Regions from separate parts of the Streptomyces sp. NPDC051822 genome, predicted to be linked through region 1. Evidence: riboswitches for the same ligand, from Rfam matches in the RefSeq annotation. Region 1 holds a riboswitch; the other holds the start of a gene.
What was found. Region 1 has a riboswitch for thiamine pyrophosphate ahead of thiC (phosphomethylpyrimidine synthase ThiC). Riboswitches for the same ligand answer to the same signal wherever they lie in the genome.

Region 1 (5,116 bases):
GGGTCCGCGCCGGACGACGAACTGTCCCGCGCCCGGGAGGCCTGGCGCCGCGCCCTTCTCGAACGCGGGATCCTCCCCTTCCTGCGCGACGCCCTCGCGGCCACCGCGCCCCCCGCGGGCCCACCGCCGACGCCCCAGCCGTGACGCACCGCCGGCCCGCGACTCCCCCGGGGTCGCGGGCCGGCCGAGCGCCGGTGGGGGTCAGTCCGCCAGCGGCAGGTAGACGCGGTTGCCGCTCTCGGCGAACTCCTTGGACTTCTCCGCCATGCCGGCCTCGATCTCCTGCTGCGTACCGCCGTGTTCACGACGGATGTCCTGCGAGATCTTCATCGAGCAGAACTTCGGACCGCACATCGAGCAGAAGTGCGCGGTCTTCGCGGGCTCCGCGGGCAGCGTCTCGTCGTGGAACTCGCGGGCGGTGACCGGGTCGAGCGCCAGGTTGAACTGGTCCTCCCAGCGGAACTCGAACCGCGCGTCCGAGAGCGCGTCGTCCCACTCCTGCGCGCCCGGGTGTCCCTTGGCGAGGTCGGCCGCGTGGGCCGCGATCTTGTACGTGATGACGCCCGTCTTCACGTCGTCCCGGTTCGGCAGCCCGAGGTGCTCCTTGGGCGTGACGTAGCAGAGCATGGCCGTGCCCCACCAGGCGATCATCGCCGCGCCGATGCCGGAGGTGATGTGGTCGTACGCGGGCGCGACGTCCGTGGTCAGCGGGCCGAGGGTATAGAACGGCGCCTCCTCGCAGATCTCCTGCTGGAGGTCGATGTTCTCCTTGATCTTGTGCATCGGGACGTGCCCGGGGCCCTCGATCATCGTCTGGACGTTGTGGCGCTTGGCGATCGTGTTCAGCTCGCCGAGCGTGCGCAGCTCCGCGAACTGGGCCTCGTCGTTGGCGTCCGCGATCGAGCCGGGACGCAGGCCGTCGCCGAGCGAGTACGTGACGTCGTACGTCGCGAGGATCTCGCAGAGCTCCTCGAAGTTCGTGTAGAGGAAGTTCTCCTTGTGGTGCGCGAGACACCACGCGGCCATGATCGAGCCGCCGCGCGAGACGATGCCGGTCTTGCGGCGCGCGGTGAGCGGCACGTACGGCAGGAGTACGCCGGCGTGCACGGTCATGTAGTCCACGCCCTGCTCGGCCTGCTCGATGACCGTGTCCTTGTAGATCTCCCAGGTCAGGTCCTCGGCCCTGCCGTCGACCTTCTCCAGGGCCTGGTAGAGCGGCACGGTGCCGATCGGGACGGGGGAGTTGCGCAGCACCCACTCGCGGGTGGTGTGGATGTTGCGGCCGGTGGACAGGTCCATGACCGTGTCGGCGCCCCACTTGGTCGCCCAGGTCATCTTCTCCACCTCCTCCTCGATGGAGGAGGTGACGGCGGAGTTGCCGATGTTGGCGTTGACCTTCACCAGGAACCGCTTGCCGATGATCATCGGCTCGATCTCCGGGTGGTTGACGTTCGCCGGCAGCACCGCGCGACCTGCGGCGATCTCCTCCCGTACGACCTCGGGGGAGACGTTCTCGCGGATGGCGACGTACTCCATCTCCGGGGTGATCTCCCCCCGGCGGGCGTACGCGAGCTGGGTCACCGCCTGGCCGTCGCGGCCGCGGCGCGGCAGGCGCGGACGGCCGGGGAAGACGGCGTCGAGGTTCTTCAGCCCGCCGCCGCGCGGCGAGGTGTGCTTGATGCCGTCGTCCTCGGGACGGGCCGGGCGGCCCGCGTACTCCTCCGTGTCGCCGCGGCCGATGATCCAGTTCTCGCGCAGCGGCGGGAGGCCCCGCCGTACGTCGGTGTCGACGGTGGGGTCGGTGTACGGGCCGGACGTGTCGTACAGCGTGACGTCCTTGCCGTTGGTGAGGTGTACCTGACGGACCGGCACCCGGAGGTCGGGCCGCGAGCCCTGGACGTACCCCTTGTGCCAGCCCGGTGTGCGCTCACCGTCGACAGAGGTGCCGTCCTGGTCGGAGGCAGGCGTGCGTGCATCCTGAATGGTCATGAGACCGATCTCCCTACGCCGGCATTACCCGGTAACAGGTTCGGCGGTCGGCGCAGCCTCCTCCCGTACGTGCGTACGGTGATCAGCGCCCTCTCAGCCCGGTGCTCCGAGCTCCCGCGTGTGCAAAGGTGCCACCACGCTAGCGTCATCCCTGGCGTGCTGAACAGTGGGCCCCCGCCGTTCTTGCGATGATCGGTCGGTGACTTCCCCCCAGCAGACTCCCGAGCCGCACGGCCACGACCACGGTCCAGGCCCTTCCCACGGCCACGCCCAGGGGCACGGCCACAGCCACAACCACGGGCCCGCCGCACCGGTGTCCCGGCATCTGCGCAAGGTCATCGCCGCGGTCCTGATCCCCTTCGCCACAGCCGTCGTGGTGGGGCTCATGGTGCTGTGGCCCGGTGGCGCCCCGCCCCATGAGCGCACCGGGGTCGGCTTCGACCGGCAGACCGAGCAGGGCAAGGTCGTCGCCGTCGAGCAGGTCGACTGCGCGGACGTGAACGCCGCGCAGGTCCCGCCGACCGGCGACACCTCCACCCCTCAGGGGCGCGAGGCGGTCAACGCCCAGCAGGGACAGTGCGAGAAGGCGACCATCGAGGTCACCAGCGGCCCGGAGAAGGGGCGCAGGTTCACCGAGATCGTGCAGCCGGACGCACCGCGCCAACTGGACGAGGGCCAGGGGGTGGTGGTCGCGTACGCTCCCGACGCGCCGCGTGACCTCCAGTACTCGGTGACCGATGTGAACCGCAAGATCCCGCTGGCGGTGCTCGCAGGCATCTTCGCCCTCGTCGTCGTGCTCGTCGGCCGGATGCGGGGCGTGATGGCGCTGATCGCCCTCGTCGCGAGCTTCCTCGTGCTCACGTTCTTCATCCTGCCCGCGATCCTGCAGGGGTCGAATCCGCTGGTCGTGGCGATCGTCGGGTCGAGCGCGATCATGCTGATCGCGCTCTACATGTGCCATGGCCTCTCGGCGCGCACCTCGGTGGCGGTGCTGGGGACGCTGATCTCCCTGCTGCTGATCGGACTGCTCGGCTCGGTCTTCATCGACTGGGCGTCGCTGAGCGGCAACACCGACGACAACACCGGCCTGATCCACGGCCTGTACCCGAGCATCGACATGTCGGGCCTGCTTCTGGCCGGAATCATCATCGGCTCGCTCGGTGTCCTCGACGACGTGACGGTCACCCAGACCTCAGCGGTCTGGGAGCTGCACCAGGCCGATCCGGGCATGGGGCCGCGCGGGCTCTACCGGGCCGCCATCCGCATCGGACGCGACCACATCGCCTCGGTCGTGAACACCCTGGTGCTCGCCTACGCGGGTGCCGCCCTCCCGCTGCTGCTGCTCTTCTCCATCGCTCAGAGCAGCATGGGGACGGTGGCCAACAGCGAACTCGTCGCCGAGGAGATCGTGCGCACCCTGGTCGGGTCGATCGGTCTGGTCGCCTCCGTGCCGGTCACCACGGCACTCGCGGCACTGGTGGTCTCCGCCGACCGGCCGGCGTCCGAAGGACAGCGACCCGCGGCGGTACGGGGCGGGCGTCGGCGCCGCGCCAAGTGACGTAGGGGCCCGGCGCGTCAGGCCGGGCCCGCGTTCTCCTCGGCCAGAATCCGGCCCAGTGCGGCCTCCAGGTGGTCTTCGAAGTCGCCGAGTGTCCGTTCCTGACCGAGCGGGACCAGTTTGTCCGTGCGGTCCAGGAAGGCGACCAGCGGGGGTGCGCTCGCCCGGAAGAGGGCACGGTCGCCGCCGACCTGGAGTCGGATGGAGACGTCCGAGAGACCCTCCGGCTCGGTCGGGGCGATGTGCACATCGCCGTCCCCGCTCGGCCGGTTGATTCCGTCGAGCAGCAGCTCCCTGCCGAACGCCCAGGTGACCGGCGCGTCTCCGGGGAGGTGGAAGGTCATCCGCACCGCGTAGGGATCCCGGGACTCATACCGCAGTTCGACCGGGATCCTGAAGGAGAGCTCCTCGGAGACGAGGAAGCTCATCAGGACTTCGGCCTGAACGGACTCTCGCATCGTGTACCCCGCAGTAGATGAAGCAGTTGTGTGAACACAGCTGCTGAAAGCTGTGACCGAAACGGCCAGGAATGATCCCCCGTGGCCCTCTTGACGCAATCGTGCTGTAAGCGCTAGCAGATCACAAGGAGTGATTTTTCAGATACTGATAGAGAAAGCGAGCGAGCTGAAGAGCCTTCCGATCTCTGTGCGTAGTCGCTCGACTGCCGGGAGCAACCGTTCTTCCTGGTGGAGGGGGAGGGAAATGGCCATTGCACCCGCTGCGGAGCCCGCGGTGATGGGGATCGCGGCACAGACCGTGCCGAGCGCATATTCCTGACGCTCGACCAGGGGCTCCATTCGCCCCAAACCGTCCAAACGCTCCAAAAGCGTACGGCGATTACGCACGGTGAACGGCGTGATCGCTTCCACCGGATGACGGTCGAGGTGGTCTTGACGGGATTTCGGATCGAGTTGACTCAGCAGACACTGCCCGATCGCGTGGGCGTGGGCGGTCTGCCGGAAGTCGGCCCATTCCTCCACGGCGGGGGCGGAAGGGGTGTCGGCGACGGCGACGAGCTCGATCTCCCCCTCGCGGTAGAGGGCGAAATAGACCGGCACACCGATCTCGTCCCGCCAGCGGGCAAGAGAGTCTTCGATCTTGATGCGACGATTCTGCACAGCTTCGCCGCCGGCCAGTCGGACGGCGGCTTCACCCAGCACGAACACACCCTTCTCACGGCGCAGATAGCCCTCGTGCGTCAGGGTGCGGAGCAGGTGGTACGTGGTGGGCAGCGGAAGGCCCGTCTCACGGGCGAGCTGTTTGGCGGGAGCGCCGTCCGCGTGGGAGGACACGGCCTCCAGGAGTCTCAGCGCCCGCTGCACCGAGCCGATCAGGGTAGGCGCAGCCGTCTGCGTAGCCGTGGCCAAAGGTCACCCCCAGGCGTGACGACGGATGCACTGCACCCGCCCGCGGGGGCCGCCCCCGCGCGCCCGCCAGGCCTGGGAAACCGCTGGTCAGTACGGAGGTCTACGCCTGTAGTCCCCAACGCGGCGGAGAGATTCCACTCTAGTGGCAGGTCCAGGGCGCGCGCCCTGATTAGCCGGGCGCGTTCCCCCAGGCGGGCTAATA
Region 2 (5,116 bases), on a different contig from region 1:
GGGTGTCGCCGGCGTGCGGCTTGCCGCCGGTCAGCATCTCGTACAGGACGACACCGCAGGCGTACACGTCGGCGCGGGTGTCGGCGGTGCCGTGCTCGATCTGCTCGGGCGCGAGGTACGAGACCGTGCCGAGGACCGAGCCGGTGGTCGCGGTCGCCGAGCCCACGGCCCGTACGAGACCGAAGTCGGCGACCTTGACCCGGCCGTCGTCCCCTATCAGCACGTTCTCGGGCTTCATGTCGCGGTGCACGAAGCCGGCCCGGTGCGCGGCGCCGAGCGCGGCGAGCACGGGCTCCAGGATGTCGAGGGCGGCCCGGGGCGCGAGGGCGCCGCGCTCGCGCAGCACGTCACGGAGGGTGCAGCCCGCGACGTACTCCATCGCCAGGTAGACGTACGCGCCCTCGGCGCCCTGGTCGAAGACGCCGACGACGTTCGCGTGCGAGAGCCGGGCGACGGACTTCGCCTCGCGGATGAAGCGCTCGACGAAGGCCGCGTCGGTGGCGAGGGCGGGGTGCATCACCTTGAGCGCGAGGACGCGGTCGAGGCGGGTGTCCACGGCCCGGTAGACCGTGGCCATCCCGCCGACGGCGATGCGCGCGTCGACGCGGTAGCGGCCGTCGAGCAGCCGCCCGACGAGGGGGTCCTGGAGGGTCGTGTCCACGACGACGAGTCTACGAGCCGGTCGGCGGGGCCTCGGCCGGGTGGCCCCGACTGCGACGGAGCTGTGACGAGCTCCGCACCCCCGCCCCCCCCCGCCGTCCGCGTCAGAACGCCGGGCGTTCCGGGTCCAGGGCGGGTCGGCCCTCCATCGGGGAGGACGCCTCCGCGAAGTGGCGGCGGGGGATGCGGCCCGCCCGGTGGGCGAGGCGGCCCCCCTCCACCGCGTGCCGCATCGCCGCCGCCATCAGGACCGGCTCCTGCGCCCGGGTCACCGCCGATGCCAGCATCACCGCCGCGCAGCCCAGCTCCATCGCGAGCGCCGCGTCCGACGCGGTGCCCGCCCCCGCGTCGAGGATCACCGGCACCCCCGCGCGTTCCGCGATCAGCTGGAAGTTGTGCGGGTTGCGGATGCCGAGCCCCGAGCCGATCGGGGAGCCGAGCGGCATGATCGCCGCGCACCCCGCGTCCTCCAGCTTGCGCGCCAGGACCGGGTCGTCGTTGGTGTAGGGGAGGACGGTGAAGCCGTCGTCGACGAGGGTCTCGGCCGCGGCGAGGAGCTCCTCCCCGTCCGGCAGCAGGGTCCGCTCGTCGGCGACGACCTCCAGCTTGATCCAGTCGGTGCCGAGCGCCTCCCGCGCGAGCCGGGCGGTCAGGACCGCCTCCCCTGCCGTGAAGCAGCCCGCCGTGTTGGGCAGGACCCGGATGCCGAGCCGGTCGAGGACGGAGAGGACCGAGCCCTGGACCGTCGGGTCCAGGCGCCGCATGGCGACCGTCGTCAGCTCCGTACCGCTGGCGATCAGCGAGCGCTCCAGGACGTCGAGGCTGGGTGCCCCGCCGGTGCCCATGATGAGGCGCGAGGTGAACTCCGTACCCCCGAGGGTGAACACGTCGTCGGACATCGCGCTCAGCCCCCCTGCACCGCGGTGAGGACCTCGACCCGGTCGCCCTCGCCGAGCGGCGTCGCCGCCCACTCGCCGCGCGGCACGACCGTCTCGTTGAGGGCGGCGGCCACCCCGGAGCGGGACGTGGTCAGGGTCGCGACGAGGGCGTCGAGGGTGAGGGGGCCGGAGAGCTCGCGCGGTTCTCCGTTCACGGACACGTTCATGCGGGCTGCTCCTGACGTACGGGGAGTGCGGGGGAGAAACGGCGGGGGGTGAAGGGGCGCGCCTCGTCCGGGAGGACGCCCGTGGTGAGCACCTCGGCCATGACGTCGCCGGTGACGGGGGTGAGGAGGACCCCGTTGCGGTAGTGGCCGGTGGCCAGGTGGAGGCCGGGCAGAGCGGTGGGGCCGAGCAGCGGCGCGTTGTCCGGGGAAGCGGGGCGGAGCCCGGCGAGGGTCTCGGTGAGCGGCAGTTCGGTGAGGCCGGGGACGAGTTCGTGGGCGTCGCGCAGCAGCTCGTACACCCCGCCCGCCGTCACCGTGGTGTCCCAGCCCAGCTCCTCGCTGGTGGCGCCGACGACGAGCTCGCCGTTCGCGCGCGGCACCAGGTAGACGTGGCTGCCGCGGACGACGGCCCGGACGGTCCGGGAGAGGAAGGGGGCGTACGGGGCCGGCACCCGCAGCCGCAGCACCTGGCCCTTCACGGGGCGGACGGGCGGCAGGACCTCGGCGGGCACGCCCGCGAGCCGCCCGCTCAGGCTTCCGGCGGCGAGGACGACCTGGTCGGCCGCCAGTTCCCGGCCCCCGGCGAGCACGGCACCGCGCGCCCGGTCCCGTACCACCGTCAGGCTCTGCGCGAGCGCGCGGTGGAAGACCACCCCGGCCCGTTCGCAGGCGACGAGGAGCGCGGCGGCGAGCCGGCGCGGGTCGACCTGGTGGTCGCCGTCGACCCGCAGCCCGCCCCGCACCCCCGGGGCGAGCATCGGTTCGAGGCGGCGGCACTCGCGGCCGCTGAGCCACTCGGAGGTGAGCCCGCAGCGGGTCTGCAGGGCGTGCAGTTCGCGCAGGTGGGCCCGGTCGTCGGCGTCGAGGGCGACGGCGAGGGTGCCGCAGGCGCGGTAGCCGACGTCGTGGCCGGTGAACTCCTCCAGCTCGGCGACGAACGCGGGATAGCGCGCGGCGGAGGCGAGGTTGAGCCCGAGCAGGGTCTCCTCGCCGTAGTGGAGTTCGGTGACGGCGGCGAGCATCCCGGCCGCGACCCGTGCGGCGCCGCCGCCCGGGTCCGGGTCGACGACGGCGGTGCGCAGTCCGCGCCGCGCGGCCCGCCAGGCCGTGACCAGACCGATGATGCCGCCGCCGACGACGAGGACGTCGGCGGTATCGGTGGCACGGGTAGCGTCAGTGGCTCCACTGACATCGGAAGAACGCATGGGCGTCCAGCCCCTCCCTTCGCCGGCATGACCCGGATCAGGTTCGTACGGTCGGAGGCCGTCCCAGCCTCCCTCTCAGCCCGGTGCGTCCGGGCTCCCGCGAGTGCTTTACGCCCGCCAGACTAACCGCAGGCCCTTTCGGGGCCCAGGCCCCTCCCTGGCTGACGGTGTGTCAGGAACGTAAGGTGGGCGGGTGAGCGAGCAGAAGCAGGCCCAGCAGCATGTCGTGATCGTCGGCGCCGGGATGGCGGGCGTGCAGACCGCCGTCGCCCTGCGCGAACAGGGCTTCACCGGCCCCGTGACCCTCATCGGGGCCGAGTCCCACCAGCCCTACGACCGGCCCCCGCTCTCCAAGGCCATCCTCCTCGGCAAGGCCGAGGACTCCGCCTTCGACGTCGACTTCGAGGACCTCGGCATCGAGCTGCGTCTCGGCCTCGACGTCACAGGGCTGCGCGCCGCCGACCACGAGATCGACACCGAGGCGGGGCCCGTCCCGTACGACATCCTGGTCGTCGCCACCGGGGCCCACCCGGTCACCCTGCCCGGCACCGAGGGCGTCCCCGGGGTCCACCTGCTGCGCACCCTCGACGACGCCGTGCGCCTCGGCCCCGTCCTGGAGCGCCGCCACGCCGTCGTGGTCGTCGGCGCGGGATGGATCGGCGCCGAGTTCGCCACCGCCGCGCGCGAGGCGGGCTGCGCCGTCACCGTCGTCGAGGCCGCCGACCGCCCCCTCGCCGGCGCCCTGCCCGCCGAGGTCACCACCCCCATGGCCGAGTGGTACGGGGCCGGCGGCGCCGAACTCCTCACCCACGCGCGCGTGCACTCCGTCGAGCCGGGCGCGCCCGGCCGGGTGGTCCTCGCCGACGGCCGCGAGCTCCCCGCCGACGCCGTCGTCGTCGGCATCGGCGCCCGCCCCGCCACCGACTGGCTCGCGGACTCCGGCATCGCCCTCGACCCCAGCGGCGCCGTCACCGCCGACGAGCGGCTGCGCACCTCCCTGCCCGACGTGTACGCCGTCGGCGACTGCGCCTCCTTCCCCTCCGCCCGCTACGGCAAGCGCCTCCTCGTCCACCACTGGGACAACGCGCTCCAGGGCCCCCGCACGGTCGCCGCCACGATCACCGGGGCCGACTCCGGGCCGTACGACCCCGTCCCGTACTTCTGGTCCGAGCAGTTCGGCCGCTTCGTCCAGTACGCCGGGCACCACGCGGGCGCGGACGAGCTGCTGTGGCGCGGCGACCCCGCCGGTGAGGCCTGGTCAGCGCTCTGGCTGCGCGCCGGGGTGCTCGTGGCCCTCCTCGCCGTCGGCCGCCCCCGCGACCTGGCCCAGGGCCGCAAGATCATCGAGACGGCCACCCCCGTGGACCCGGAGCGCGCAGCCGACCCCTCCGTACCCCTGAAGGCGGCGGTCCGGTAGGGCCCGGGTACCGGCTGTCGGTCCGGGATGGCAGGCTTGTCCTGTGACCGAGATTGACGTAAAGATCGATGCGCTCGTCCCCGCCTGGCTCTACGTGCCCGACATCGCGGAGATGCTCGATGTCGAGGTGACGCGCGTGCGGCAGCTGATCAAGGAAGGTCAGCTCATCGCCGTGCGCCGTGGAGAGAACAACGCCCTGCAGATTCCCGCCGCCTTCATCCAGGGCGACAAGATCGTCAAGGGCCTCGTCGGGCTCCTGACCGTGCTGCGGGACGACGGCTTCACCGACGAGGAGATGCTGGAGTGGCTCTTCACTCCGGACGAGAGCCTGCCGGGCACGCCCGCGCAGGCGCTCAACGAGAACCGCGGCACGGAGGTGAAGCGCCGCGCCCAGGCGCTCGCCCTCTGAGGCACGCACGCACCAGGACACCATCAGCGGGTGTCGCGGCGACCGGCCCCCTCACGGGCCGGCCGCCGCGGCGCCGGCGACACCGACGGGGGGAACCCACCCATGCCCACGCCTCGTGAGCGGCTCGCCGACGCCCGGCTCTACCTCTGCACCGACGCCCGGAAGCGCCAGGGCGACCTGCCCGCCTTCCTCGACGCCGTGCTCTCCTCCGGCGTGGACATCGTGCAGCTCCGCGACAAGGGCATGGAGGCCGGTGAGGAGCTGGAGCACCTCGCCGTCTTCGCCGACGCCGCCCGCCGGCACGGCAGACTGCTCGCCGT

Region 2: it holds a riboswitch for thiamine pyrophosphate, as region 1 does, so the genes downstream of both, thiO (glycine oxidase ThiO) here and thiC (phosphomethylpyrimidine synthase ThiC) in region 1, are expected to answer to the same signal.

The regions. Positions count from the first base shown of each region.
Region 1 covers NZ_JBITBZ010000005.1:188,128-193,243, forward strand. The annotation lists gene ACIA8N_RS18260 (hypothetical protein) at 1-144, shown strand, start outside; gene thiC (phosphomethylpyrimidine synthase ThiC) at 202-1,989, opposite strand; TPP riboswitch at 1,983-2,117, opposite strand; gene ACIA8N_RS18270 (YibE/F family protein) at 2,189-3,547, shown strand; gene ACIA8N_RS18275 (SsgA family sporulation/cell division regulator) at 3,565-4,005, opposite strand; gene ACIA8N_RS18280 (helix-turn-helix domain-containing protein) at 4,144-4,914, opposite strand.
Region 2 covers NZ_JBITBZ010000001.1:343,878-348,993, reverse strand. The annotation lists gene pknB (Stk1 family PASTA domain-containing Ser/Thr kinase) at 1-661, opposite strand, end outside; gene ACIA8N_RS01580 (thiazole synthase) at 765-1,559, opposite strand; gene thiS (sulfur carrier protein ThiS) at 1,565-1,765, opposite strand; gene thiO (glycine oxidase ThiO) at 1,762-2,970, opposite strand; TPP riboswitch at 2,968-3,081, opposite strand; gene ACIA8N_RS01565 (FAD-dependent oxidoreductase) at 3,164-4,387, shown strand; gene ACIA8N_RS01560 (Rv2175c family DNA-binding protein) at 4,431-4,796, shown strand; gene thiE (thiamine phosphate synthase) at 4,899-5,116, shown strand, end outside.